DNA from 4 places in the Streptomyces cyclosori genome. Region 1 is predicted to be linked to each of the others. Evidence: riboswitches for the same ligand, from Rfam matches in the RefSeq annotation. Region 1 holds a riboswitch; each other region holds the start of a gene.
The links. A riboswitch is a leader RNA that binds a small molecule or an ion and turns the genes downstream of it on or off. The one in region 1 is predicted to bind cobalamin.

Region 2: linked by a shared signal. The riboswitch ahead of AB5J87_RS26940 (cobalamin biosynthesis protein) and the one ahead of AB5J87_RS34900 (hypothetical protein) in region 1 are both predicted to bind cobalamin.
Region 3: linked by a shared signal. The riboswitch ahead of metE (5-methyltetrahydropteroyltriglutamate--homocysteine S-methyltransferase) and the one ahead of AB5J87_RS34900 (hypothetical protein) in region 1 are both predicted to bind cobalamin.
Region 4: linked by a shared signal. The riboswitch ahead of AB5J87_RS12150 (ribonucleoside-diphosphate reductase subunit alpha) and the one ahead of AB5J87_RS34900 (hypothetical protein) in region 1 are both predicted to bind cobalamin.

Annotation. Positions count from the first base shown of each region.
Region 1 covers NZ_CP163520.1:7,922,695-7,929,904, forward strand. The annotation lists gene AB5J87_RS34895 (prenyltransferase/squalene oxidase repeat-containing protein) at 1-2,321, opposite strand, end outside; cobalamin riboswitch at 2,454-2,524, opposite strand; cobalamin riboswitch at 2,656-2,784, shown strand; gene AB5J87_RS34900 (hypothetical protein) at 2,879-4,291, shown strand; gene AB5J87_RS34905 (VOC family protein) at 4,383-4,823, opposite strand; gene AB5J87_RS34910 (alpha/beta fold hydrolase) at 5,057-5,809, shown strand; gene AB5J87_RS34915 (MerR family transcriptional regulator) at 5,878-6,639, opposite strand; gene AB5J87_RS34920 (serine hydrolase domain-containing protein) at 6,874-7,210, shown strand, end outside.
Region 2 covers NZ_CP163520.1:6,097,825-6,105,034, forward strand. The annotation lists gene AB5J87_RS26935 (cobyric acid synthase) at 1-903, opposite strand, end outside; gene AB5J87_RS26940 (cobalamin biosynthesis protein) at 900-1,829, opposite strand; cobalamin riboswitch at 1,938-2,080, opposite strand; gene AB5J87_RS26945 (hypothetical protein) at 2,190-2,414, opposite strand; gene AB5J87_RS26950 (anion permease) at 2,443-3,714, opposite strand; gene AB5J87_RS26955 (class II aldolase/adducin family protein) at 3,924-4,601, shown strand; gene AB5J87_RS26960 (alpha/beta hydrolase) at 4,657-5,781, shown strand; gene AB5J87_RS26965 (hypothetical protein) at 5,900-7,210, shown strand, end outside.
Region 3 covers NZ_CP163520.1:8,062,668-8,069,877, reverse strand. The annotation lists gene AB5J87_RS35535 (lipase family protein) at 1-328, shown strand, start outside; gene AB5J87_RS35530 (cysteine hydrolase family protein) at 401-988, opposite strand; gene AB5J87_RS35525 (GlxA family transcriptional regulator) at 1,063-2,043, shown strand; gene AB5J87_RS35520 (iron chaperone) at 2,143-2,484, opposite strand; cobalamin riboswitch at 2,647-2,869, shown strand; gene metE (5-methyltetrahydropteroyltriglutamate--homocysteine S-methyltransferase) at 3,040-5,358, shown strand; gene AB5J87_RS35510 (cyclopropane-fatty-acyl-phospholipid synthase family protein) at 5,421-6,272, opposite strand; gene AB5J87_RS35505 (hypothetical protein) at 6,391-7,210, opposite strand, start outside.
Region 4 covers NZ_CP163520.1:2,756,042-2,763,251, reverse strand. The annotation lists gene AB5J87_RS12155 (ribonucleotide-diphosphate reductase subunit beta) at 16-1,047, opposite strand; gene AB5J87_RS12150 (ribonucleoside-diphosphate reductase subunit alpha) at 1,047-3,425, opposite strand; cobalamin riboswitch at 3,556-3,698, opposite strand; gene mctP (monocarboxylate uptake permease MctP) at 3,829-5,460, opposite strand; gene AB5J87_RS12140 (DUF3311 domain-containing protein) at 5,457-5,711, opposite strand; gene AB5J87_RS12135 (GntR family transcriptional regulator) at 5,900-6,664, opposite strand; gene AB5J87_RS12130 (extracellular solute-binding protein) at 6,949-7,210, shown strand, end outside.

The sequences.
Region 1 (7,210 bases):
CGGTACTTGACCGCGTCCAGGGAGAGCCCCTGGACGGCGAGGGCGGCGGAGTTCACGGAGTTGCCGGAGGCGCCGGGGAAGCCGCCGTCCGGCTTCTGCTGGGTGGCCAGCCAGGCGAGGGCCTTGTCGACCGCCTGCCGGGAGTCGGCGTCGGGCAGCAGGGCCACCGCCATGGCGGCCATCGCGGTGGAGTCGACCTCGATGTCGCTGGCCTTGCCGATGAGGCTGGGCCAGGCGCCCGAGGACTGCTGGACGCTCTTGAGGTAGGCGGCCGGGCCGCTCGCGGCGGTCGCGTCGCCCGCGCGGAGCTGGGCGATGACGCCGAGGGACTGGTCGAAGACGGACTTGGCGTTCTGGTAGGCGCCCTTGCCCGCGCAGTACGGGGTGGACGTGGTGTCCTTGGCCCCGCACCGGCCCGCGGCCAGGGCGGAGATGAGGTTCTTCCCGGCGAAGTCGCGCGGGTTGCGTCCGACGGCCTCGGCGAGCAGCGCGGTCTTGCCGATGGAACCGCCGCCGGCGTACTTGGTGCCGATCAGCATGTAGTCGTTGACGGTGCGGCCCTTGCCGTCCTTGCCGCCCTTGTCGAGGAAGTCGACGATGTTGCGCAGGACGGTGTTGTCGCCGCCGGTCGCGGCGAGGGCGAACGCGCCGTCGACGGTCAGGCCGTAGTCCGCGAAGCGGGTGCCGGGGCCGCTCTCGTAGTAGCGGCCCTGGATCAGGCGCGAGGTGTCGGTGAGGTAGGCGACGCCCTTCTTGAGGTCGGGTCCGTCGCCGGGCCGGGGAGTGGTCGGCGGGTCGCTCGCCTTCGTGGTCAGTGCGACCAGGTCGCTCTTGACGGCGGCGACGGTGGCGGGCGAGGTGGCGAACAGGCGCGACGCGGTGTCGTCCTCCTCGAAGCCGAAGCCGCCCTCGGGGAACTGGTGCCGGGAGAGCCAGGAGGTACCGGCGTCCGCGAACGCCGTGTCGCCCAGGGCGCGCAGGGCCTGCGCGGCCCAGGCGGTGGAGGCGGGACTGCCGGTGGTCGAGGTGGCGGAGGAGGGCCAGGCGCCGGTGGCGAGCTGGGTCTTCTTGAGGTAGGCGCGGGCCTTCTGCACGGCGGTGTTGTGGCCGCCCGCGTGCTGGAGGGCGAGGGTGATCAGGCCGGTGGAGTTCGCGTCGCTGTCGCACCAGCCGCCGGAGCGGATGAGGACGGAGGTGAAGCCGCCGTTCTCGCACTGCAGGCCGGTGAGGCGGTTCACGGCGATGGCGGGGAGGGTGGCGCCGCCGTTGGACAGGGCGATGACGGCCATGGCCTGGGCGTCGGACTGCCCGGTCGTGCGGAAGTCGCCCTTGGTGAGGCAGCCGTCGACGGTGTCGCCGTCGCCGATGTCACGCGGGCAGAGGTACTTGAGGAGATCGCCGAGCAGGTCGTGGCCGCCGAAGGCGCGGGGGTCCTTGCCGGTGGCTTCGGCGACCAGGGCGAGGCGGGAGGCGGCGGTGGCGTCGGGAACCGCGTTCTTGCCGGCCGGGTAGGCGTAGGCGTCGGTCTGCTCGGGCTCGGCGAGGAAGTCCGCGGCCTTCTTGGCGGCCGGGCTCTTCGGGTCGGCGCCCGCCAGGGCGAACACGGCCTCGGTGGTGAGGAAGTAGTTGGTGTCCGAGCCGTCCACGACCCGCTTGCCGTCCTTGAGCTGGCTGGTGATCCAGCGGGTGGCGGCCGGGACGTCGACCTTTCCGGCGGGCACCTTGGGCGGCTCGGTGGGGACGGTCGGGTCCGGGGTGATGGCGTCGGCGGAGCGGACGTCGTCGGGGGAGAACGCGGGCCTGCCGGAGGTGCCGCCGACGTCCGTGCCGCCGAACACCCAGGCGTCCACGTCACCCGGCTTGGGCGTGCGGGCCATCGCGCCGAGCGGGCTGTAGGTCCAGCTCTTCTGCCCCAGGGAGGCGATCCAGTACGACCAGTAGGCGGTGGCCTGCGGGGTGAGGACGCAGTCCTCCTTGTCCGGGGTGGGGTACTGCGTACCGGAACCCTTGCCGATGCGGCAGACGAACGCGTCCCCGTCGTGGACCGTGCCGGTGGTGGTGAACCCGCCGGTGCGCAGCAGCTCGTACCCGGTGGTCGGGGTCGTGTCGCAGCCGCGCTCGACCTTGCCGCCGAAGGGGCCGAAATCCACGGCGACGATGGCGCCGGTGGTGGCCGTGCACTTCTCGAGGGGGTCGGCGGAGGCGGGGGAGGTCCCGCTCACGAAGGTCACGCCCGCGGCGACGGTCAGCACCGCCGCCGATACGAGCGACAGGAGCCGTCTGCGCCCCGTGCGCTGCTCTGGTTGCTGTGCGGTCCCCACCACGGCCCCTCGTGTCGGCCGGGCGGACCAGTGCGTGGCAAAGGGGCTTCCGCGGCCCGAGGGGGCCCGGGGAAACCGGTGGCACCACGCCGTAGTCCGCGACGGCGTTTCTCGCTGCAAAACCTGGCTCCAGGCATTCCGACTCGCCCGGACGGTGCCGGGCCCACGGTTGCGGGTCAGTGCCGGATTTCGACCGGCTTCCCCTGGAGCTGAGTGCTTATCAGTCGGAGTGGACCACGTGGATAAAGACAGCGTCAAGGTGGGCTGCGTCTCACCTCGCGGGCCGAACTCCCCACGCGGCAGAATCCGTTCGGCGTGGCTGGCGGACCCCTGATCGCTCGGGTAGCGTCCTGGCCTGCCACATGGGGGAACCTGGTGCGAATCCGGGGCTGACGCGCAGCGGTGTGGAACGGCAGGGGGCCGTTTCCGAGCCCGAATGCCCATATGGCCAGGCAATGCACAAGCCGTACCACGCGTTCGGACGGCCGCTGCCGGGCTCCGGGCGCCGTCCGCGTGAGCCCCGGTCAGGTCGGCGTCCCTCATTCCAGGAGCAGGCCATGTCCCGACCCCGCACCTCCCGCCGTCTGGCGCTCGCACTGCCCGCGGCGCTCGGCGCCCTCGCCCTCACCGCGCTGCCCGCCTTCGCCACGTCCTCGCCCGCACAGATCGCCACCTCCAAGACCAACGGTGTGAACTACCTCAAGTCCCTTCAGGCGGCGGACGGTTCGTACGCCGGCTCCGGACTGTCCAACGAGTGGGCGTTCAGCGCCTTCGCGGCCACCGGCACGGCCGTCGTCGACGTCTACCCGGGGGGCGACACGTCGAAGAACGCCCGGACCGTCTACCGCAACCTGCTGTCCACGGCGGGCTGGCCGCAGGCATCGCCGGTCGTGACCGACTACGAGCGCGGCACGCTCAACGCCTACGCCGCCGGCATCGACCCGGCCCGCGTCTCGGACTCGCGCAATCTCGTCGCGAACGTCTACTCCTACTGGCAGACGGCCGAGGCGGGTTACTTCGGTCCGTCGGGCAACTTCAACGGCACGGTCTTCGCGGCCCTTTCGCTGGGCGGCGCCAAGACCCAGAGCGGCGGCAAGCGCGTGCCGCAGGCGCTCACCGACTCCATGGTCACCCGCATCCGCGCCAACCAGCACGTGGACGGCGGCTGGACCTTCCAGAAGGGCGAGGGCAACCCCACCGTCCTGAACTCCGCGAGCGACGTCGACATGACCGGCGCCGCCATGGCCGCCCTGTGCGTCTCGGGCGTGCCCAGCACCGACACGGGCGTCGTGAAGGCGAAGAACTTCCTCAAGAGCACCCTCGTCTCGGGGACCGGCGCGTTCAACTCCCTGTACGGGGTCAACACCAGCTCCAACGGCTGGGGCGTGGCCGGTCTGAACGCGTGCGGCTTCAACCCGCAGACGGGTGACTTCCTGACGTCCAGCGGCAAGACGCCGGTCGACTTCCTGATAGCCAACCAGTACAACCCGGCGGGCGGCTTCAAGTACCAGCCCTCCGACACCACCCCCTCCGCGTACTCCTCGATCGACGCGCTGCGCGCCGTCGCGGGCGGTGGCTTCACCACGGCTCCGCCGGTGCCGGTGACCCCCGGCGCCCCGCAGTGGGTCGCCCAGCCCACCTTCACTGCCGGTACGGCCACCAAGCTGGCGCTGACCGTCGACGACGGTGCGGGCAGCCTCAAGGTGTGCTCGGTGGCGTTCACCCCGACCGGGACGACCACCACCCTCGGCGATGTGCTGGCCGCCGCCACCAGCGGCGCCAGCCCCTCGGGCTGTGTCACGGGGGTGACCCCGTCGTCGGGCACCGGAACCATCACCGCGGTCAACGGCAAGGCCAACAGCGGCTCGAACACCTGGAAGGTCGGCGTCGACGGCTCGGCCTTCGCCGGGGCCCTGCGGGAGAAGGTCATCAACGTGGGCGACACCATCGCCCTGCGCTGGGGCGTCTGATCGTCGCCTGTCGGTGAGGGCCGCGGCCCGCGGGTTCGCGGCCCTCACCGCTGTGCCGCCGCAGAGCGGCACACACAGGGGCTTGGTGTTGTCAGTGCAGTTCCTGTGCGAGTCCGACGATGATGCCGTCGGGGCCGCGGAGGTAGCAGAGCAGGTAACTGTCCTGGAACTGGGCGATTTTGCCCAGGACTTCGCCGCCATGGGGGCGCAGGCGGGTGACGGTGTCCTGGATGTCGTCCACGGCGAACATGACGCGGTGCGTGCCCGCGATGTTGTGCGGCCGGTTTCCCGGTCCGCCGCTGATGACCGCGGGGCTGAGGTACTTGGCCAGTTCGAGGCGGCTGTGGCCGTCCGGGGTCCTGAGCATCGCGATGTCGCAGCGGACGCCGTCGAGTCCGGTGCACTCGTCGGCGACCGGACCTTCGATCCGTGTCCGGCCCTCCAGTTCCAAACCCAGTTCCGTGAAGAACGCGACGGCGGCGTCCATGTCCTGGACGACAATGCCGACGTTGTCCATCCGCTCGATCGCCATACGGTCTCTCCTTGCTTCCCCAACGGCCCCTTGTGGTCCGCCGATGTACCTGGGACGGAGCCGGTGGCACGATTTCGACATCGGCCTGGACGGTGCGGGGCCGGGTCACACGGACGGGGGGCCGGGGCCGGGTGCGCCCGGCGGCATTCCGCTATGAGCCGATGTTCATGGCAAGGTCGTCACGTACGAAGGGTACCTCCGGGAGAGCGTCCCGTGCCGTTAAGCTCGCCCGCGTGGGCGAAATCGCAGTCGCGCGGGAGGGGCACGGGCCGGAGGTCCTGCTGGTGCACGGCGGTGCCGGCCCGCGGACGACCTGGGGTGCTCTCGCCGCGCTCTCCGAGCGGTGGACCATGGCGTACGTACACCGCCGGGGCTATCCGCCGAGCCCACCGCCCGAAGAACGCCAGGACTTCGAAGTCGATGCCCTGGACCTGGCACCGCTGCTCGTCGGCCGCCCTCACGTGGTCGCGCACTCCTACGGCGTTCTGGGGACGTTGATCGCGACCGCTGCCGATCCGGGCAGCGTGCGCTCGCTGACGTTGATCGAGCCGCCGCTCAACTATCTCGTTCCGGGCGATGCCGAGGTGGCGCGGCTTGAGCGCATCGGCGACGCCGTCCTCACACAGGGGATGGAGGCGGACCCGGCCGAGCTGCGGGAGTTCCTGCGTCTCACGGGCGCGCCGCTGGGCGACGGCCCGATTCCGGAGAAGGTGATCGCAGGTGTGCGGCGGGCGCACGGCGCTCGGCCGACCAGTCAGGCGCGCCCACGGCTGGATGCGATCCGGGAGGCCGGTGTTCCCGTACTCGTCGCCTCGGGAGGTCATGCGGCGGCGCTGGAGCGCATCTGCGACGCACTCGCGGCCGTACTCGCTGCCCGGCGCGGCGTGCACCCGGGCGCCGGTCACTTCGTCGCCGCGGCACCGGGCTTCGCACCACACCTCGAAGCCTTCTGGCGCATGAGCGAGCCACGCGGAGCAGGCACCTAGGCACGCTCGGCGTGCAACGCGAAATTGTGCGGGGCCGCCGCACCCCCGTGGCGGCGGCCCCTGCCCGCTCAGCGCAGCCGGGTCGCGGCGTACGCGTCGATGGCGGCCCGCTGGTACGCGGCCAGGCCCGGCGCGATCGCCTCGTACACCGCGCGCCAGTGCTCGTTCTCCACACAGGTACGTCCGATCGCGCGGTACTCCTCAGCGGTGGCCGCCCGGACCCGGGACAGCGTGCGGTACTGGGCGTCGATCTCGGCCTGCACCGCTTCGGCGTCGGCGGGCAGGCCGGCGGCCAGCAGCTCGGCCAGCCGGATCATCTGCGCCGTGCGCTCGCGCTCGTCGGCCTCGCTCTCGGCCTCGGTCCACGTCGACGTCTGCCGCTCGAAGGCCCCGACCAGTTCCGGGTAGTCGTGCAGGACCTTCATGCAGTGGGCGGGCCGGACGCCCTCGAAGAGGTTCTCCGGCCGGCTGATGGTGATCATGGCTGTGCCGTCCTTCCTGGACTGCTCCAGTTCGGTGATCGTGCGGGCCACGGTGCCGGCGAGGGCGTGGAGCCGGTCGCGTTCGTCGAGCAGCCGACGGTGGTGGCCCCGCAGGGCCTCCAGCTCGTCCACCTGCGAGGCCAGGATCCGGTCGATCTCGGGCAACCCCACGCCCAGTGCCCGCAGTACGAGGATCTGCTGCAGCCGCAGGAGTTGGCGGTCCTCGTAGTAGCGGTGGCCGTTGGCCCCGATCCAGGCCGGTGGCAGCAGGCCGATGTCGTCGTAGTGCCGCAGTGTCCGGGCAGTCACCCCCGACATCCGGGCGACCTCCGCGATCGGCCAGGCCATCGCCGCCTCCCCCACACGTATCTCACCGGGCCGGATTCTCCGGCCCTGCTCAAGACGGTAGAGGCTTCCGCTACGGCAGCTTCAAGCCCGGCCGGCGAAACATCCCGTACCGCAGTCACCGCCACGGCCGGAGCCACCGCCGGGCATTCCGCTCGCCCGTTCTGTCCGGCAAGTCGCCTGACTACAATCCGGCTTGACCTGTGATCTTTTCATTGCAGCCAGGCGAGGAGAACCATGAAGGCCCTCAGAAGACTGAGCATCATCGCCGCGGTGTGCGGCCTCGGACTGACCGCCGGTCTCACCCCGGCCACCGCAGCGGTCCCGGAGGCAGCCGTGGCGCTCAAGGCCGGAGCCGACAGGGGCATAGCCGACGGCTATCCCGGCATCGTCGGCCTGGTGCGCGACGGCAGCCAGACGCAGTACATACAGGCGGGTGTCGGTGACCGCGGCACCCGTACTCCCGCCGATCCCAAGGCGAAGTTCCGCATCGGCAGCAACACCAAGTCCTTCACGGCCGCCACCGTCCTCCTGCTGGAGGCCGACGGCCTGCTCTCCCTCGACGACACCGTGG
Region 2 (7,210 bases), 1.8 Mb from region 1:
ATCCGCGTCGACGAGCTCCTCGGGCCGGTCCACGAACCGCACGACCACGCCCGGCTCGGCGGCGAGCGCGTCGACATCGGTGAAGTTGGACATCAGCGGCACCGCGCAGACCGCCACGCGCAGCACGTCCTCGCCGACCGGCGGCGCCACCACGGACTCGCGCACGGTGCCGCGCAGCGAGACCCGCAGCCCGTCCTCCTCGTCGATGCCGAGCCCGTGCGCGTACGGCAGGATCCCGTACGTGTGCCGCCCGGTGAGGCCGTGCAGCATGTCGATGCCCGGTTCCAGGAGCGTGACGTCGCCGCGGAACTTGTTGACCATGTACCCCGCCACCAGGGCCTGGTCCTCCGGGCTGAGCAGCGCGGTCGTGCCGAAGAACGAGGCGAACACCCCGCCCCGGTCGATGTCGCCGACCACCACGACCGGCAGTTTCGCCGCCCGCGCGATGCCCATGTTCACGATGTCGGTGCGCCGCAGATTGATCTCGGCCGGGCTGCCCGCCCCTTCGCAGATCACGGCGTCATATGTGCCCCGCAGCCGCTCCAGACAGTCCAGAACGGTGCCCAGGAGTGCTTCCTGGCGTCCGCCGTGGTAGCCGCGGGCGCTCAGTTCGCCCACCGGCCGGCCCATGAGCACGACCTGGCTCGAACGGTCGCTCCCCGGCTTGAGCAGCACGGGGTTCATCAGCGCGGACGGCTCGACGCGCGCCGCCTGCGCCTGCATCGCCTGCGCCCGGCCGATCTCCGCGCCCTCGCGCGTGACGAACGAGTTGAGGGACATGTTCTGTCCCTTGAACGGCGCCACCTTCACGCCCTGGCGCACCAGCCACCGGCAGATGCCCGCGGTGACGACGCTCTTCCCGGCGTCGGACGTGGTGCCCGCGATCAGCAGACCGCCGCTCATGTACGTACCTTCCTCACCGCGACAGCGACGCCCAGGGCCAGCCAGCCCACCCGCCGCGACAGCCGCACCGCTCGTTCGATGTCACCGACCTCGACGGCCCGGCCTGGGCCGTTGAGGACGGGCCGGTGCTCGACCCGTCCGCCGTACGAGAGCGTGCCGCCCAGCCGGACGCCGAGCGCACCCGCGAACGACGCTTCCACCGGGCCCGCGTTGGGGCTCGGGTGCTTGGCCGCGTCCGCCCGCCACGCGCGCGTGGCCGCGCGCGGGGAGCCCCCGGCGGCCACCGCGAGGGCGGCGGTGAGCCGGGCGCCGGGCCAGCCCGCCACGTCGTCCAGGCGCGCCGAGGCCCAGCCGTAGCGCAGGTGGCGCGGCGAGCGGTGGCCGACCATCGCGTCCAGGGTGTTGACGGCGCGGAACGCCACCAGGCCGGGCACCCCCGCGAGCGCCCCCCACACCAGGGCGCCGACCACGGCGTCGGAGGTGTTCTCGGCGACGGACTCGACGACGGCGCGCGCGATGCCGGGCGCGTCCAGGGTCTGCGGGTCGCGCCCGCACAGATGGGGCAGCCGCGCGCGGGCCGCCTCGACGTCCCCCGCGTCGAGGGCGGCGCCGATCGCGCGGGCCTCCCGGCCGAGCGAGGTGCCGCCGACGACGGCCCAGGTGGCGGCGGCGGTCAGGGCGGCGGAGGCGGCCGGCCGGCCGCGCACCGCGCGCGTGGCGAGCAGTGCGGCGCCCGCGGCGCCCCCGGCGCACACGGCGGTGTGCAGCGCGCCCCAGCCCCGGTGGTCGCGCCACAGCGCGCGCTCGACGGCGGCGGCGGCCCGGCCGAACGCCGCGACCGGGTGGCCCCGGCGCGGGTCGCCGAGGAGCAGGTCACCGAGGAGCCCGGCGGTGGCGCCGTACGCGAAGGTGCGGTCGGCACGCATCGGGGTCAGCCCTTCGCAACGCCGCGAGGAACTCCGGTACGGGTGGGGGGTGCCGAGAACTGGCAGGCGCGCATGGCGGTGTGTCCTCACTCAGGGTGTCCGCGCCCTGGTACGACGTCGACCGGCGGTGAGAGTTCCTGGCTCACGGGGATGCTTCCCCGGTGACAGTGGCGGGACCGCGCCGGATTCGCACCGGCTTCCTCTTCTGCCGCCGTAAATGGCTCGGGCAGTCCACCACGCCGGGGAACGCCCGTCAACTCGCTGCTGACCTGCGACGGGAGAGTGTGTTGGGGCACACAGAGAACCGCCCCGCGGCCGTGCCGCGGGGCGGTTCCGGTGGTGCGTGCGACGCGTGCGGCGCTACTTGCCGACGATCAGGTTGATGCCGTACGCGACGGCCGCAGCGCAGAGCGCGAAGCAGAGGTAGGCGGTGGTGCGGGCCACCGTGACGTTGCCCTTGCCGGCCGCCGCGGACTGCTGCTTGCTGAGTCCGACGATGCCGACGGTGAACAGGCCCACCAGGCCGACGGTGACGATGAGGCTGACACCGAAGACGGTGCCGAGAGCTGCCCAGTCGATGTGCATGACGATTCCTTCGGGTGCGCGGCGGCCGTCAGACCGTGGCCGGGCGGGGCGGGTCGGCGGGGGCCACCGGGGCCGGGGCCGCGATGGTCGCCGTCAGGTCGGCGGCCACGGCCACGGCGGCGGCGGTCGGGGGCGGGGTGACGGCGGCCATGGCGGTGGTCACCACGCCCGCGGGCTCGGCCGGGGTCTCGGTGGCGGCGGGAGCGGCGGTGACGTCGTTGTGGTCGACCGGCTCGCGGCGCGACAGCTTCCAGATGAAGCCGGAGCCCGCGACCAGCAGGATCGCCACGAGGACGACGCCCCAGGTGCCCTGGCCGGTGAGGAACTCGGCGCCCGCGCCCACCAGACCGGCGGCCGGCAGGGTCAGGCCCCACGCCACGAACATCCGGGTCGCGGTGGACCAGCGGACCACACCGCCCTTGCGGCCCAGACCCGCGCCCATGACGGAGCCGGAGCAGACCTGGGTGGTGGAGAGGGAGAAGCCGAGGTGCGAGGAGGCCAGGATGACGGTGGCGGCACCGGACTGGGCGGCGAAGCCCTGCGGCGGCGCCAGCTCGGTCAGGCCCTTGCCCATGGTGCGGATGATGCGCCAGCCGCCGAGGTAGGTGCCCATGGCGATGGCCAGGCCGGCCGAGACGATGACCCACATCGGGGGGTTGGCGCCCGGGTGCAGCACACCGCCGGTGACCAGGGCCAGGGTGATGATGCCCATGGTCTTCTGCGCGTCGTTGGTGCCGTGGGCGAGCGAGACGAGACCGGCGGAGGCGATCTGTCCGGCCCGGTAGCCCTTGGCGGTGGCCTTCTCGTCCGTGTTGCGGTTGATCCGGTACGTGAGGCGGGTCGCCAGCATCGAGGCGACGCCCGCGACGATCGGGGCGGCGACGGCGGGCAGCAGCACCTTGGTGACGACGGTGGAGCCGTTGACCGAGGACCAGCCGGCCGACATCACGGCCGCGCCGATCAGACCGCCGAACAGGGCGTGGGACGAGCTGGACGGCAGACCGAGCAGCCAGGTCACCAGGTTCCACAGGATGGCGCCGACCAGGGCCGCGAAGATCACTTCGGTTCTGATGCCCTTTTCGTTGACGATCCCGCCGGAGATCGTCTTGGCGACCTCCACCGACAGGAACGCGCCGACCAGGTTGAGCGCGGCGGACATGGCCACCGCGGCTTTGGGCTTCAGTGCGCCGGTCGAGATGGTGGTGGCCATCGCGTTGGCGGTGTCATGGAAACCGTTCGTGAAATCGAACACTAGAGCTGTCACGACCACAATGGCGAGCAGCAGCGTGATGTGTTCCATTTACCCAGGCAATCGTTCGACGTCAGTGTTGCGATGAACGTAAGTAACCTGGATGAACGGAAGGTGAACTGGGTCCGGCCCTGCGGTGTATCTGACCGCTTTTTGCGGTGTGCAGGCCCTGACAAACGCCTTCAAGCGTTCAAATGCCCCAGAGAAAGAGATACTGGTCACCCTCTGGCGCCCGCCGCACGGCCTGCGAGGATCGCCCCATGGGAGAGCCGAACGACCGCGAAACGATCGCCGCCGCCTGGGCCGAACTGACCGCCACCGCGCGCCGCACCGCCGAGGAGGGCCTGGTCGTGGGCACCTCCGGCAACGTCTCGGTACGCGTGGGCGACCTCGTCCTGGTCACCCCGAGCGGCGTCCCCTACGACCGCCTCGGCCCCGACGACACCGTCGCCGTCGACCTCACCGGCCGCCAGGTGACCGGCACGCTCCGCCCCACCAGCGAGCTGCCCGTGCACCTCGCCGTGCACGCGAACACCGCCGCCCGCGCCGTCGTCCACACCCACGCCGTGCACGCCACCGCCGTCTCCACCCTGGTCGACGAGCTGCCGCCGGTCCACTACATGACCGCCGCCCTCGGTGGTCCGGTCCAGGTCGCGCCGTACGCGCTGTACGGCACCGAGGAACTGGCGCGAAACATGGTGCGCGCACTGGAGGGCCGCACCGCCTGCCTGCTGCGCAACCACGGAACGATCACTTACGGAACCACCCTCTCCGAGGCGTACGACCGCACCGCCCAGCTGGAGTGGATGTGCCGCCTCTGGCTCACCGCCTCCGCGATCCCCGGCCGCACCCCCTCCCTGCTCTCCCCGGCCGACCTGGACCGGGCCGCCGAGCAGTTCCGGGGGTACGGACAGCCCGGGGCCGGGCCGGGGGAGTGACCCGGTAGGACCCCGTCCACTGGCCGCGCGCGCGACGGCTGCCCACACTGGAGCGGTGCGCCCGGCAACAGCGACGGCAGCGGCCGTCACCACACTCATCGGCGTCGGCGCGGCAGCGGTGGCCGCCGGACGGTACGCGAGCGACGCCGCCCTCAAGGCGCCGCCGGGCCGCCCCCTGCCCGCCGACCCCGAACTCACCGTGCACGCCACCGCGCCCGGCCGGATCACCCTGACCCGCTGCCTGGCCGCGCAACGCCCCGGCGTGTACGCGATCGAGGGCCCCGGCATCCACGCCGTGGTCGGACCCGTCGTCGAGGACGCGCCGCACCCGGCCGACACCGTGGTGCGCCGCCTGGAACGGGTCACCGAAGGCACCCCGGCGGCGGGGGACCGGGTCCGGCTCACCCCGCAGATCCACCGCGGCACCCCCGCCACCCTCGGCCTGTCCTACGAGGACGTGGAGATCCCGTCCGAACTGGGCTCGCTGCCCGCCTGGCTGGTGGAGGGCGTCCGGGACACCTGGGTCATCGCCGTGCACGGCATCGGCACCACCCGCGAGCACGCGCTGAACATCGCGGGCTTCCTGCACCGCCACCGCCTCCCCGTCCTCGTCCCCGCCTACCGGGGCGACGAGGGCGCGCCCCGCTCGCCCGACGGCCTCGCCCACCTCGGCGACTCCGAGTGGCGCGACCTGGACGCCGCCGTCCGCTACGCGGTCCGGCGCGGCGCCCGGCGCGTCATCCTGCACGGCTGGTCCACCGGCGCCACCATGGCGCTGCACACCACCACCGGCTCGGCGCTGCGCGACCGCGTCGCGGGCGTCGTCCTGGACTCGCCGGTCCTCGACTGGGAAGGCACCCTGCGCGCCCTCGCCGTCGCCAACGGGGCCCCGGCCGCCCTGCTGCCGCTCGCCGTACGGGCCGCCCAGGGCCGCACCGGCCCGCACGGCGACCACCTGCGCGAGGCGGTCGACCCGGCCGCCCTGCGCGTGCCGGCCCTGGTCTTCCACGGCCCCGACGACACCCTGGCCCCCTGGCACCCCACCCGCGCCCTCGCGGCCCGCCGCCCCGACCTGGTCACCCTGCACACCGTCCCGCAGGCCCCGCACGCCTCGATGTGGAACGCGGACCCCGCCAGGTACGAGGAGGCACTGCGGCGCTTCCTGACGCCCCTGATGTAGGAGGGACGGCCGGGCACCTTTCCCGGCCCCCCGGAACCAGCGGACCGCATTCCGTTTGGGCTTTCGGCCCGTCAGCGGGAAGACTGCACCCGTGACGTCCCGGAAGCCTGAAGAGAAGTTGCCGCGAGACTCCAGACTGCGGCTTGTCCGCGCACCGCACGCGAAGGATGCCCGCCCGCTCGCCACCGCCCGCCGCGCCGTGACGGACCGGCGCGCCAGGCCGGCCTCCCGCCCACCGGAGGGCACCCCGGCCGCGGCCGAACTGGCCCGCCAGGCCAGAGCGGTGCTCGCCGACGCCGTCCGGGTCGCCCGCTGGGCCGACGCCGAGCGCGCCCGGGGCGGCGCACCGCGCCCCGCCCCGACCGGCAGCCTGTCCGGCGCCGCCGCCGAACTGGCCGCCGCCACCCTGGACCTGACGCCGGGCCAGGTGCGCGAGGGCTGGGACCGGGCCCGGCTCGCCGGACTGATCGAACTGCACGGCGGCACCGCCCGCCCCGGCTGGCGGCTGCGCGCCTGGGACCGCGACGACGCGGCCGTGCTGCGCGGCTGGGTCGCCCTCTTCGACGCCTGGTCGATCGTCCACCCCGCCCCGGCCGCCATCGCGCCCGCCGCCGTGGCCGAGGTCGTCGAGGCCGTCCCGCAGGTGCTCTCGCTGCTCCAGCTCTCGGCCGGGCCCGTCCTCGTACCGGCCCTGCTGGACCTGCTCGGCCAGCGCGTCGCCGAACTCCGCGACGAGCGCTGCGAAGTGCCGTACGGGGGCGACGCGGACGGCGCCGGCGACCCGCCCGCCGCCCTCGCCTTCCTCTCCCTGCTGCTCGACTGGGTGCTCGCCGCGCTCGCCGCCGTCGGCGCGCTCACCCTCGGCCGGGGCTCGGCGACGCTCACCCCGCTCGGCAGTTGGGCGGTCTGGGTCAAGCTGGAACAGATCTGCGTCGCCGCGCAGAGCCCGGCGGGCAACATCGAGCAGTCCGCCGATGACATGCTGCGCGGCTGCGCCCGGCTCACCCCGGGTCCGGCCCGTGCCGAGTACCGCGCCTGGCTCGCCGCGCGGCCCGTCGGCAGCGCGGTCACCGAACTGCTCGACGCCGCGCGGGGCGAGGACGCCCTGGTGCGCGGACTCGCCTTCGAGGCCCTGCGGGTGGTGGGCGCCCCCGCCGAGCCCGAGGTGCGCGCCGCCACCGACGAGGTCTTCCTGCGGCCGTATGCCCTGCTCTGGCTCGCCGAGCACGAGGGCACCGACCCGGAGGACGCCACCTCCGTCCTCACCCGGGAGGAGTCGACCTGGCTGTGGGTGGACACGGCGGCGGCCGTCGCCGACCACGGCGAGGTGGAGCTGATGGTGCGTCACCTCGACTCGGCGGTGCAGGGCACCGTGGCGGCGCTGCTGGACGAGGTGAGGGTGGTGGGCCACCCCCGTACCGTCCAGGTC
Region 3 (7,210 bases), 140 kb from region 1:
CCCGACCGTCCCCGGCTTCATCGGCCAGGGCAACGGGGGTGTCTTCGAGGGGACCTTCAGCAACCGCTCGGGCATCGGCACGGGTGACGGTGTGATGGTCGCGGGCGACGTGCGCTCGCTCGCCCGTCAGTACTGCGCCACCGGCCGCTCCGCCGTCAAGTACAACCAGTACGAGCTGCTGAGCCACACGGGCGCGACCGTCGCCTGGGCGCCCGTCGCGCTGGGCTGGCTCAACGACCGCTTCGCCGGCCGCACGGCCCCGTCCGACTGCGGCCACATCGCCGGCGGCAACTCGCTCACCCCGGAGGAGCCCGCTCCGCTGTCGTGATGCGATGCCGTCGCACGGCGGGACAGTGCCTTCCCGCCGTGCGACGGCATCTCATGGTGTACGGACCGGCGCTCAGGAGCGGGCGGCACCGATCAGTTCGGCGGTCGTCACGACCTGGGCGAAGCCTCCGCCGTGGAGCGAGACGGCGCTCGCCTTGGCCAGTTCGTCGGCCGTCAGGCGCCAGCCGTTGGGGCCGGTCAGGTCGAAGGTGTGGGTGGCGTCGAGCGCGACCAGGACGTCGTAGCCGAGGTTGCCGCCCATACGTGCGGTGGTCTCCACGCACATGTTGGTCTGGATGCCGACCAGCACGACCTGGTGGATGCCCGCCGCCTTCAACCATTCGTGGAGGTCCGGGGTGCCGTAGAACGCCGAGTTCACGGACTTGGTGACCAGCAGTTCCGGTCCGCTCCCCTTGCCGCGCCGCTCCTCGACGTACTCCTTGAAGCCGTTGCCCTCGGATCCGCCGCGCAGGGGCGAGCCGGGCTTGTCCGAGTCGTGGCGCACGAAGACGACGGGACGGCCCGTGTCCTGCCAGGCCGTGATGAGAGCGGCGATGTTGCCGTCGGCGGCCGGGTTGTCGCGCGGGCCCCAGAACTCCGACTCGTCGAAGCCCTTCTGCACGTCCACCACTACCAGCGCTGCGTTCCGTGTGATCTCCATGCCCACGATCCTGCCGCCCCGCCGCACAGGATCCCAGAAGGCAGGAAGACAGCGATCGATGGTTTACTGCCACCATGACCCGACCGGCGGCGCCGCACCGCATCGCCCTGCTCGCCTTCCCCGGCATCCGGGCCTTCGACGTCTCGGTGATCACTGAGGTGTGGGGCGCGGACCGCACCGACCGGGGCGTGCCCGCCTTCGAGCTGCGCAGGGTCGCCGCCGACCGCACGCCCGTGCCGATGCGCGGCGGGCTCGAGCTCACTCCCGACCGCACTCTCGCCTGGCTGCCCCGCGCCGAGTTGATCCTGGTCCCGGGCCTGGACGACCACGTCACTCCCGCCCCCGAGCCGGTCCTCGCGGCGCTGCGTCGCGCCCATGCGCGGGGCACCACCATCGCCGCACTGTGCGGCGGCGCCTTCACCCTCGCGCAAGCGGGACTGCTGGACGGGCGCCGGGCACTGACCCACTGGGCCCTGGCCGACGAACTGCGGGCCCGCCACCCGCAGGTGAGGGTCGAGCCGGACGCCCTGTTCCTGGAGGACGGCAACGTGTGGACGTCCGCCGGTACCGCGGCCGGCATCGACCTGTGCCTCCATCTGGTGCGCACCCAACACGGCGCGGAGGCGGCGTCGACGGTCGCCCGCTCCATGGTCACCGCCCCGTTCCGGACCGGCGCCCAGGCCCAGTTCATCGAGCATCCGACTCCGCCCGCCGACCGCGACGCCGACTCCCTTGCGGCGGCGCGCGCCTACGCCCTGGCCCACCTCGACGAACCGCTCTCCGTGGCCGACCTCGCCGCCCGTGCCGGGATGTCCCCGCGCTCCTTCGCCCGGCACTTCGCCTCGGCCACCGGCACCACCCCGCTGCGCTGGCTGCTGGACCGCCGGGTCGCGGCGGCCCAGAAGCTCCTGGAGCGCACCGACCTGTCCATGCCGGAGGTCGCACGGCGTGCGGGCTTCGGCAGCGAGGTCACCATGCGCCAGCACTTCGCGTCCCGCCTGGCCACCAGCCCACAGGCATACCGGGCGGCGTTCGCCACACCGGACGGACCCTGATCACGCGGTCGCCGCGTCAGCGGACGCGGTCCGAGGCCCGCTCCAGAAGACCGGCTGCCCGCCCCGCGCCCGCCTGCCCACTCAACCGTACGCGCGCCCTCACGCTGCCAATGAGGCCCGGACGAGGCCGCCCAGCTCCTCGTCGCTGAGCTCCGCCGCATCCTGCGAGCGCAGCCGGATCGTCCCCTTCCCGCTGGCGAGACCGGGATGGCGTGCGATGAAACCGGCCGCCCGGTCCTTGTCCCATCCGTAGAGCGAGATCCCGTGCCGCCACACTCCGACATGCAGCTTTCGGCCGCCGACCCGATAGGTCGGCATCCCGTAGGACAGGACAGGGTTCACCTGGGGAAACACCGTCACGATCAGCCGGTGCACCCGGTCGAACAGCGCACGGTGCTCGGGCGCGATGCCGTCGATGTAAGCCTGTACGTCAACGTCCATGCACCCAGTCTGACCGGAATCCTCCGCCCGTTCCCGTCATCGGCGGCCACGAGGATCCCCAGCGGCACCGTGCAGGGCATCCCGCACCCCCGGCTCGCCCCAAGTGCGCGGTCCCACAACCCGGATGCCGGATCACGCTCTTCTTTTCCGGCAGTACCCCGTAGGGTGGTCATTGCAGCTGGTTCGCCCTGTCCGCCAGACAGGCGCGTCGTAAGAGGGAACCCGGTGGGAATCCGGGACTGCCCCGCAGCGGTGAGCGGGAACGACCGCCGTCATACGCACTGGGCCCGGCCGGGTCTGGGAAGCGACGGCCAGTAGGTGTCCGCCGGGAGACCGGCAGGCGTGCCCGCGAGTCCGAAGACCTGCCCGTTGCCCGCGTACGGACCGTTCCGTGCGCGGACATCCCGGTGACCTCGTGGGCGGGTCGGCGTACATACCAGACGGAACAACCGTGCCTGTTGCCGCGCGGGGTCGTTGCCGTCCGGTTCGTCATTCCCTTCGCGCTCACGTCCCGTCTCCGGGATCTCAGGGATTCATCTCGCGAAGGAGATCTCCGTGACCAGCACGTCCGCAGCCGCGGCAGCACGGGCCACCGTGTACGGCTACCCCCGCCAGGGCCAGAACCGGGAACTGAAGAAGGCCATCGAGGGCTACTGGAAGGGCCGCACCACCGCCGACGCCCTCCGTGCCACCGCCAGCGACCTTCGTCGGGCCAACTGGCAGCAGCTCGCCGAGGCCGGCATCGACGAGGTGCCCACCGGCGACTTCTCGTACTACGACCACGTCCTGGACACCACCGTCATGGTGGGCGCCGTCCCCGAGCGGCACCGCGGAGCGGTCGACGCCGACGCCCTGGACCGCTACTTCGCCATGGCGCGCGGGACCCAGGAGGTCGCTCCGCTGGAGATGACCAAGTGGTTCGACACCAATTACCACTACCTCGTACCCGAGTTGGGCCCGGACACCGTCTTCCTCGCGAACCCGGCCAAGCAGGTCGCGGAGCTCAAGGAAGCCATCGCCCTGGGACTGACCGGCCGCCCCGTACTGGTCGGTCCGGTCACCTATCTCCTGCTCGCCAAGCCCGCCCCCGGCGTGCCCGCCGACTTCGAGCCGCTCACCCTCCTGGACCGGCTGCTGCCCGTGTACGCCGAGGTCCTCGCCGATCTGCGCGCGGCGGGCGCGGAATGGGTCCAGCTGGACGAGCCCGCTCTCGTCGAGGACCGCACCCCGGCCGAGCTGAACGCGGCCGAGCGCGCCTACCGCGAGCTGGGCACGCTCACCGACCGGCCGAAACTGCTGGTCGCCTCCTACTTCGACCGGCTGGGCGACGCACTGCCAGTCCTGGCCAAGGCTCCGGTCGAGGGCCTCGCCCTGGACTTCACCGAGGCCGCCGCCGCCCACCTGGACGCCCTGGCCGCCGTCGGCGGACTGCCCGGAAAGCGCCTGGTCGCCGGGGTCGTCAACGGCCGCAACATCTGGATCAACGACCTGCGGAAGTCCCTGTCCACGCTCGGCACCCTCCTCGGACTCGCCGACCGGGTCGACGTCGCCGCCTCCTGCTCGCTGTTGCACGTACCGCTGGACGCCTCCGCCGAGCGGGACATCGAGCCGCAGATCCTGCGCTGGCTCGCCTTCGCCCGGCAGAAGACCGCCGAGATCGTCACCCTGGCCAAGGGGCTGGCCCAGGGCACCGAAGCGATCACGGCCGAACTGGCCGCCAACCGCGCCGACCTGGCCTCCCGGGCGAACTCCCCCATCACCCGCGCCCCGGCCGTCCGCGCCCGTACCGAGGCCGTGACGGACGCCGACGCACGCCGTGCCCAGCCGTACGCGGAACGGGCCGCCGCCCAGCGCGCCCACCTCGGACTGCCGCTGCTGCCGACCACGACCATCGGCTCCTTCCCGCAGACCGGCGAACTCCGGACCGCCCGCGCCGACCTGCGCGCCGGACGCATCGACACCTCCGGCTACGAAGAGCGCATCAAGGCCGAGATCCAGGAGGTCATCGCCTTCCAGGAGAAGACCGGCATCGACGTCCTGGTCCACGGCGAGGCCGAACGCAACGACATGGTGCAGTACTTCGCGGAACAGCTGACCGGCTACCTCGCCACCCAGCACGGCTGGGTGCAGTCCTACGGCACCCGTTACGTCCGCCCGCCCGTCCTGGCCGGTGACATCTCCCGCCCCGAACCGATGACCGTGCGCTGGACGTCCTACGCCCAGTCCCTGACGGCCAAGCCGGTCAAGGGCATGCTCACCGGCCCGGTCACCATGCTCGCCTGGTCCTTCGTCCGCGACGACCAGCCCCTCGGTGACACCGCCCGGCAGGTCGCCCTCGCCCTGCGCGACGAGGTGCGGGACCTGGAGGCCGCCGGCACCTCCGTGATCCAGGTGGACGAGCCCGCGCTGCGCGAGACGCTGCCGCTGCGCGCCGCCGACCGGCCCGGCTATCTCACCTGGGCGACGGAGGCGTTCCGGCTCACCACCGCCGGGGTCCGTCCGGACACCCAGATCCACACCCACATGTGCTACGCCGAGTTCGGGGACATCGTCCAGGCCATCGACGACCTCGACGCCGACGTCATCAGCCTGGAGGCGGCCCGCTCCCACATGCAGGTCGCCCGCGAACTCGCCGCCCACGGCTACCCGCGCGAGGCCGGGCCCGGCGTCTACGACATCCACTCGCCCCGAGTTCCCAGCGCCGAGGAGGCCGCCGCACTGCTGCGCACCGGCCTTGAGGCGATCCCCGCCGAGCGGCTCTGGGTCAACCCGGACTGCGGTCTGAAGACCCGCGGCTGGCCCGAGACCCGCGCCTCCCTGGAGAACCTGGTCGCCGCGGCCCGTACGGTCCGGGGTGAACTGCCCGCCTCCTGATGCCGACCCGCGCGGGCCGGGACGCCGTGTGCGTCCCGGCCCGCCGCACCGCGCCCGCCCCGCTACCCCCGCTCAGGACGGCGGGCGTGGAAGAGCCCCCAGCGCAGCAGTCCGCGGCCCGTGATGTCGACCCACTGGGGAAGGTTGTCCAGCAGACTGTCGAGGTAGGCCGCGCTGATCACCTCCCGCAGCTGGTCCGTGCGCCCCCGGACCTCTTGGTCGAGGCGCGCGTAGTGGGTGGCCAGATGCTCGGTCAGGTCCTCGAAGTCGGCCTTCACGGCGAGGCGGTCCAGGTGCTCCTGGTAGGACGAGACGGTGGCCAGTCGCTGGACGCCGAGACGGGAAGTCGCCGGGCGTACCGCCTCTGCCGGAGTGGTCTCGCCGACCATGATGTCGGAGAACACCAGCGCGCCTCCCGGTTGCAGCACCCGCAGCGCCTCCGCCAGCGCACAGCCCCGGTCAGTTACGTGGCACAGGACTTCCAGGGACCACACCACATCGAAGCGCCCGGCCTCGAAGGGCAGATGGTTGAGGGAACCGGTGACGACGTCGATCAGGTGGTCGAGGCCGTGGCGGGCGTTGGCCGCGCGGTGGCGGCGGTTGTGCTCCTCGCTCAGGTCCAGCGCCACCACTCGGCAGCCGAACCGCTCCGCCAGCACCCGGGACGAGCCTCCGTATCCGGCGCCGAGATCGAGGACCACGGCATCGGGTCCCAGCAGGTCCGCAACGGCGTTTGCCGCGTGTTCCACCGTACGGCGCGAGGCGGCTGCGACCTCTTCCCGCGGGTCGTCGTAGATGCCGACGTGGATGTCCTCTCCGCCCCACACGGCGTCGTAGAAGGCGTCCACGTCCCCGGTCTCGTAGTAGAGGCGGGTCGACGTCTCGTGGCGTGCTGTGCTCGCGTTGTCGCTCATCCCTGATCGCTTCCCCGCACCCGTGCCGCCGACCCCCGCGCGCCCCCGAACGGGCGCCCCGGCGACCGAAAACGGACCCCATGCCTCAGCCGCCTGCGACACGGCCCGACCGGTCCAGTCAGAAGAAGCGGCGGACGAAGACGTCGGGCTTGCCGTTGGTGTCGCCGGGGACGATGCCGTCCGCCGCGGACTGGAAGACCACGTCACGCCCGCCCGCGCTGACTGAGTCGGTCTCGGCCGTGGCCGGTTGGTCGGAGACGGTCTCGTCGGCCCCGGTCTGGAGGTCGCGCAGGACGAGCGACGGCCCGCTCGTGTCGATCGGCGCATACAGCAGATACCGGCCGGTGGGGTCGATGGCCACGCCCTTCACGTTCGGCACCAGCTGCGCGCTGCCCGAACTCACGTCGTGGACGTAGGTGTCGGAGCCCGAGAGGTAGACGACCTTGCTGCCGTTGTCGCTGAGCTGGATGAGCGACGCGCTCGTGGAGGAGCCCGCAAGCGGGCCCGACGTGCTGCCGGTGGTCCGGTCCCACAGGTAGACGCCCTCCTTCAGATGAGTGAGGTCCTGGTAGGCGACAAGGCGGCCGTCACCGCTGATGGACGGCCGGGCCGGAGCCGTGCTGCCGAGGGAGGCGATGGTTTCGAATCCACCGTTGCGGTCCGCGACCATCACGTCCCGGAGCAGCCCCGGAGAGCGCAGGGCGCCAAATGCGAGGTAGCGGCCGTCCGCACTCAGCGACGGTTGGTTGCAGCGACCGCAGGTGACGGGAAGCAATCCCAGGTCCAGCGACCGCTGTTGGATCCGCTCGGCGCTCATCCCCTGCCGCGGGGCATTGGCGGCGACCTGTCTCCCGTCGCCGCTGATCGCCGGCGTCCAGCCCTCGACCAGGGGCTCCGTCCTGGTCTGCCCTGCCCGCCGGTCACGGACATACACCGCG
Region 4 (7,210 bases), 5.2 Mb from region 1:
AGCTCGTCCGAAGGATCAGAACTCCTCGTCGAAGCCCACCGAGCCCTCGACCGCCACCTGGTAGGCGGACGGGCGGCGCTCGAAGAAGTTCGTCAGCTCCTGGACGCCCTGGAGCTCCATGAAGGAGAACGGGTTCGCCGAGCCGTACACCGGGGCGAAGCCGAGGCGCGTCAGACGCTGGTCGGCGACGCACTGGAGGTACTCGCGCATCGACTCGGTGTTCATGCCCGGCAGACCGTCGCCGCACAGGTCGCGGCCGAACTGCAGCTCGGCCTCCACCGCTTCCTTGATCATGTCGGTGACCTGCTGCTGGAGCAGGTCGTCGAAGAGCTCCGGCTCCTCCTTGCGGACGGTGTCCACGACCTCGAAGGCGAAGTTCATGTGCATCGTCTCGTCCCGGAACACCCAGTTGGTGCCGGTGGCCAGGCCGTGCAGCAGACCGCGCGAGCGGAACCAGTACACGTACGCGAAGGCGCCGTAGAAGAACAGGCCCTCGATGCACGCGGCGAAGCAGATCAGGTTCAGCAGGAAGCGGCGGCGGTCGGCCTGCGTCTCCAGCTGGTCGATCTTCTCGACCGAGTCCATCCACTTGAAGCAGAACTGCGCCTTCTCACGGATGGAGGGGATGTTCTCCACCGCGTCGAACGCCGCCGCGCGGTCCTCCGGGTCGGGGAGGTAGGTGTCGAGCAGCGTCAGATAGAACTGGACGTGCACGGCCTCCTCGAAGAGCTGACGGCTCAGGTACAGCCGCGCCTCGGGGGAGTTGATGTGCTTGTACAGCGTCAGGACGAGGTTGTTGGCCACGATCGAGTCGCCGGTGGCGAAGAACGCCACCAGCCGGCCGATCATGTGCTGCTCGCCCGGGGACAGCTTGGCGAGGTCGGCGACGTCCGAGTGGAGGTCGACCTCCTCCACGGTCCAGGTGTTCTTGATCGCGTCGCGGTAGCGCTCGTAGAAGTCCGGGTAGCGCATCGGACGCAGGGTCAGTTCGAAGCCCGGGTCGAGCAGGTTCTTGTCAGAGGCGGACTTGTTCTCGGTGGAGCTCATTACTGGCATGCCTCGCAGGACTCGGGGTTCTCAAGGGAGCAGGCGATCGCGTCGGCGTCGGGGGCGGCCTGCTGGACCGGGATGGGGGCCGCGGCCTGGGCGGCGCGGGCGATCCGGGTGGCCGGGCGCGAGCGCAGGTAGTACGTGGTCTTCAGCCCCTGCTTCCAGGCGTACGCGTACATCGACGACAGCTTGCCGATGGTGGGCGTCTCCAGGAACAGGTTCAGCGACTGCGACTGGTCCAGGAACGGGGTCCGGGCCGCCGCCATGTCGATCAGACCGCGCTGCGGGATCTCCCACGCGGTGCGGTACAGCGCGCGCACGTCGGCCGGGATCCAGTTGAAGTCCTGGACCGAGCCGCTGGCGTCGCGCAGCGCCTCGCGGGACTGCGCGTCCCACACGCCGAGCTTCTTCAGGTCGTCCACCAGGTAGCCGTTGACCTGGAGGAACTCACCCGACAGCGTCTCGCGCTTGAAGAGGTTGGAGACCTGCGGCTCGATGCACTCGTAGACACCGGCGATGGAGGCGATGGTCGCGGTCGGGGCGATCGCGAGCAGCAGCGAGTTGCGCATGCCGGTCGTGGCGATCCGCTCGCGCAGCGCCGCCCAGCGCTCCGGCCAGTTCAGCTCGACGTCGTAGTGGTCGGGGTGGAGCACGCCGCGCGCGGTGCGGGTCTTGTCCCACGCGGGCAGCGGGCCCGACCGCTCGGCGAGGTCGCAGGACGCCTCGTACGCGGTGAGCATGATGCGCTCGGCCAGCCGGGTGGAGAGCGCCTTCGCCTCGGGGGAGTCGAAGGGCAGGCGCAGCTTGAAGAAGACGTCCTGCAGACCCATCGCGCCCAGGCCCACCGGACGCCACTTGGCGTTGGAGCGGCCGGCCTGCTCGGTCGGGTAGAAGTTGATGTCGACGACCCGGTCGAGGAAGGTCACGGCGGTGCGGACGGTCTCGTCCAGCCGCTTCCAGTCGATCTCGCCGGAGGCCAGCACGAAGGAGCCGAGGTTGACCGAGCCGAGGTTGCAGACGGCCGTCTCGCCGTCGTCGGTGACCTCCAGGATCTCGGTGCACAGGTTGGAGGAGTGGACCGTGTGGCCCGGCTCCGCCGTCTGGTTGGCGGTCCGGTTGGAGGCGTCCTTGAAGGTCATCCAGCCGTTGCCGGTCTGCGCCAGGGTGCGCATCATCCGGCCGTACAGGTCCCGCGCCGGCATGGTCTTCTGGGCCAGACCGGCCGCCTCGGCCCTGCGGTAGGCGGCGTCGAACTCGTCGCCCCACAGGTCGACCAGCTCGGGCACGTCGGCGGGGGAGAACAGCGACCAGGTGCCGTCCGCGTCCACCCGGCGCATGAACTCGTCCGGGATCCAGTGCGCCAGGTTCAGGTTGTGGGTGCGCCGGGCGTCCTCGCCCGTGTTGTCCCGCAGCTCCAGGAACTCCTCGATGTCGGAGTGCCAGGTCTCCAGGTAGACCGCCGCCGCGCCCTTGCGCCGACCGCCCTGGTTGACCGCCGCCACGGAGGCGTCCAGCGTCTTCAGGAACGGCACGATGCCGTTGGAGTGCCCGTTGGTGCCCCGGATGAGGGAGCCGCGCGAGCGGATGCGGGAGTAGGAGAGGCCGATGCCGCCCGCGTGCTTGGAGAGCCGCGCCACCTGGTGGTAGCGGTCGTAGATCGAGTCCAGTTCGTCCTGCGGGGAATCCAGCAGGTAGCAGCTGGACATCTGCGGGTGGCGGGTGCCGGAGTTGAAGAGCGTGGGGGAGGACGGCAGGTAGTCCAGCCGGCTCATCAGCCCGTACAGCGAGGCGACCTCGTCGAGCGCGCGCGCCGAGTCGTCCTCGGCCAGGCCCGCCGCGACCCGGAGCATGAAGTGCTGCGGGGTCTCGATGACCTTGCGGGTGATCGGGTGGCGCAGCAGGTAGCGGGAGTAGAGGGTGCGCAGGCCGAAGTAGCCGAAGCGGTCGTCGGCGCCGTCGGCGAGGGAGGCGTCGACCAAGGCGTCCAGCCGGGCCGCGTGCAGCGCGACGAAGTCGGCGGTGCGGTCGGCGATCAGGCCCTCGGTGTGGCCGACGGCGACGGACCGGGCGAAGGAGACCGAACCCTGGGTCGCGGCCTCCTCGGCGATCGTGATCGTCAGCAGCCGGGCGGCCAGACGGGAGTACGCCGGGTCCTCGGAGATGAGGCCGGCGGCGGCCTCGGTGGCCAGCCCACGCAGCTCCGCCTCGTCCGAGCGCGCGTTCCGGCCGCGCAGCGCGGCGGCGGCGACACGGCCGGGGTCGGTGTCCGGCAGATCGGCGGTGAGGTCGGTCAGGGTCCGCAGCAGGGCGGTCCCGGGGGCGTCCGCCTGCTCGTCGGCGATCGCTGAAGCGGGATCCGCAGGGGCGATGGTCACGTGGGGGCACTCCTCGCTCGGCACGGGGCCTTGGGGGAGGGTGCGGGCACACGAACACACCCCATCGGGGGTACGTCGCGTCCACCTGCCCATTCCGCGAGGCCCGGACGTCTGGGCACCCGGACCGGATGGCCCAGGGTGCGCTGTCGGCAGGACCTCGGACTGAACAAAGTGCGCGTATGCACACCAGTACACCGTTGCGGGACAGTTCCGGATTTGCACCGGATTCCCCTGCGTCGACAGCGATGACGAGCATACATCTTGTGCCGGGTTCCGACTCCACCCCCACATGTTGTGTCGCGGTGAAATCATCGCGTGGCAGAGCGTCAACTCGCCTTCCCGGAACGCGACAACGGGCCGCCGGGATTCCCGGCGGCCCGTGTGCGTTCGGTGAAGGGTCGGCTCAGTGCGCGGAGCCCGCCGTCGCCGGGGGCAGCTCGGTCTGTACGCCGGGCTCGCCGGCGTCCGCCGTGTAGTCCTCCGGGGAGGTCTCGTCGACGCCGTCGGGGGCCTTCAGGGCCCGCAGGGCGACCGTGAGGACGACGGTGACGGCGACGTTCAGGACGAACGCGGTGAGGCCGATGTAGCCGATCTCACCGATGCCCGGGATCTCCTTGGAGCTGCCGCCGAAGTGCTTCTGGGTGGGGGAGGCCACCCCGTACGCGGCGAGCGTGCCGTAGAGCATGCCGGCCGCCCAGCCCGCGAGCAGCGCCCAGCGGTGGAACCAGCGGGTGAACAGACCGCCGACCAGCGCCGGGAAGGTCTGCAGGATCCAGATGCCGCCGAGCAGCTGGAAGTTGATCGCGACCGTCTTGTCCATGGTCAGGACGAAGACCAGGGCGCCCACCTTCACCAGGAGCGAGACGAACTTGGAGACCTGGGCCTCCTGCTTCGGCGTGGCGTCCGGCTTGATGAAGTCCTTGTAGATGTTGCGGGTGAACAGGTTCGCGGCTGCGATCGACATGATCGCCGCCGGGACGAGCGCGCCGATGCCGATCGCCGCGAAGGCCACGCCCGCGAACCAGTCCGGGAACATGTCCTCGAACAGCTGCGGGATCGCCAGCTGGCCGTTCTTGACCTTGACCCCGGCCGCGATCGCCATGAAGCCGAGCAGCGCGAGCAGCCCCAGCATCAGGGAGTACAGGGGCAGGATCGTGGTGTTGCGGCGGATGACGTTGCGGCTGCGGGAGGAGAGGGTCGCCGTGATCGAGTGCGGGTACATGAAGAGCGCCAGCGCCGAGCCGAGGGCGAGCGTGGCGTACGTCCACTGGCCCGCTTCACCGGGCACCAGCGCGCCCGTGGGCTTCCCGGCCGCGTTGGGCGTCTCGAACTTGTGGCGGGCCGCGGCGAAGATGTCGTGGAAGCCGCCGAGCTTGATCGGGATGTAGATGATCGCCACCAGGATGACGATGTAGATCAGCGTGTCCTTCACGAACGCGATCAGTGCGGGGGCGCGCAGCCCCGAGGAGTAGGTGTACGCGGCGAGCACCGCGAAGGCGATCAGCAGCGGCAGGTCCTTGACGAACCAGTTGCCGGAGCCGCCGATGCCCATCACGTCCAGCACCGCCTGGATGCCGACCAGTTGGAGCGCGATGTACGGCATGGTGGCCAGGATGCCGGTGACCGCGACCGCCAGCGACAGGCTCTTGGAGCCGAACCGGCCGCGCACGAAGTCCGAGGTCGTCACATAGCCGTGCTTGTGCGAGACCGACCACAGGCGGGGCAGGAAGGTGAAGATCAGCGGATAGACGAGGATGGTGTAGGGCACCGCGAAGAACCCGGCCGCACCCGCCGCGTACACCGCCGCCGGGACCGCGACGAAGGTGTACGCCGTGTAGAGGTCGCCGCCGAGCAGGAACCAGGTGACCCAGGTGCCGAACGAGCGCCCGCCCAGGCCCCACTCGTCCAGGCTGTGCTCGTTCTCGGCCCGGCGCCAGCGGGCGGCCAGGAAGCCGATGACCGTGACGGCCAGGAAGAAGAAGATGAAGACGCCGAGCGCGACGCCGTTGACACCGTCGCCAGCTGCGAGAGTCACTTGCCCTCACCCGCCTTGCGGCCCTGCTGGTCGCGCTGCCACAGCTTGTACGCGAGCATGGTGAGCGCGGTCGAGATGACCACCCACAGCATCTGGTACCAGTAGAAGAACGGGATCCCGGCGAGGGCCGGGTCGGCCTTCGCGTACGAACCGACCCAGAGCATCGCCACGAAGGGCGCGATCAGACAGATCGCGATGACCACGCGCACCGGCGTGATCACCGCTCTCCGCACTTGCGTTGTGTCCGGCATGGTGGCTGCGTCCCCTCACTGTGCTCACCTGTTGTAATGCGCACGAAATCTAGGGGACGGGGACCCGTCACGGAACCCCTGTACCGGATACCGGACGTCGCCCGGCGCGTCGTCCGGGGCGTCGGCCGGGGCCGTCCGGTCGGTTCGGCCCGATCGGCCCGATCGGTCCGTTCTTCCGAGCGGGCCGATCAGTCCGTCGGCCGCTTGAGCCGGGCCACGAACTTGTAGCGGTCGCCCCGGTAGACCGAGCGCACCCACTCCACCGGTTCGCCGTCGCCGTCCAGCGAGTGGCGGGAGAGCATCAGCATCGGCAGGCCCACGTCCGTGCCGAGCAGCCCGGCCTCGCGGGGGGTGGCCAGGGACGTCTCGATGGTCTCCTCGGCCTCGGCGAGCCGCACCCCGTACACCTCGTTCAGGGCGGTGTAGAGAGAGGTGTACTTGACGAGCGAGCGGCGCAGCGCGGGGAAGCGCTTGGCCGACAGATGGGTCGTCTCGATCGCCATCGGCTCGCCGCTCGCCAGCCGCAGCCGCTCGATGCGCAGCACCCGGCCGCCGGCCGCGATGTCGAGCAGCCCGGCCAGGGTGTCGTCGGCGGTGACGTAGCCGATGTCCAGCAGCTGGGAGGTGGGCTCCAGACCCTGGGCGCGCATGTCCTCGGTGTAGGAGGTCAGTTGGAGCGCCTGGGAGACCTTGGGCTTGGCGACGAAGGTGCCCTTGCCCTGGATGCGCTCCAGGCGGCCCTCGACCACCAGCTCCTGGAGGGCCTGGCGCACGGTGGTGCGGGAGGTGTCGAACTCGGCGGCCAGGGTGCGCTCGGGCGGCACCGGGGTGCCGGGCGGCAGGGTCTCCGTCATGTCCAGCAGATGCCGCTTGAGGCGGTAGTACTTGGGCACGCGTGCGGTGCGGGCGCCGGCCCCCGCCTCCGTCTCCGTGCCGCTCCCGTCGGTGCCCATGGCCCGCCTTCCCGAGTGCTGCGCTGCTGCCGTCACCGGCTCCTCCGTCTGTCGCGGCTCACATGGTGGCACGTACCGGTCACGGGTCGTCTCTCTCCTCTAGGTGTCGGTCCGATAACGGACGCGACAGCCCTTCTTATACACCCTTGACACCCCTAAAGGTCTAGGCCAAGCTCCCGGTACTGGTCTAAACCATTAAAGACCAGGTCCCAGCCCCACAGGCAGTACACGTCGTATGTCTTCGCGGTGGGCGGGGGGTTGCAGCATCCCTTGAGGAGGATGGCGTGAAGCGCAAGCTCATCGCGGCGATCGGCGTCGCGGGCATCATGGTCGGCGTCGCGGCGTGTGGCGGGTCGGACGACAAGAAGGACGACGGCAAGGGCGGCGCGGACGCCAAGCAGCTGACCGTCTGGCTCACCGTGGACGCGCAGAAGAACTGGCCGGACCTGGTCAAGGCCGCCGACGACGCGATCATCGCCAAGCACCCCGGCCTGAAGATCAACCACGAGTACTACGGCTGGCCGGACAAGAACGCCAAGCTCGACG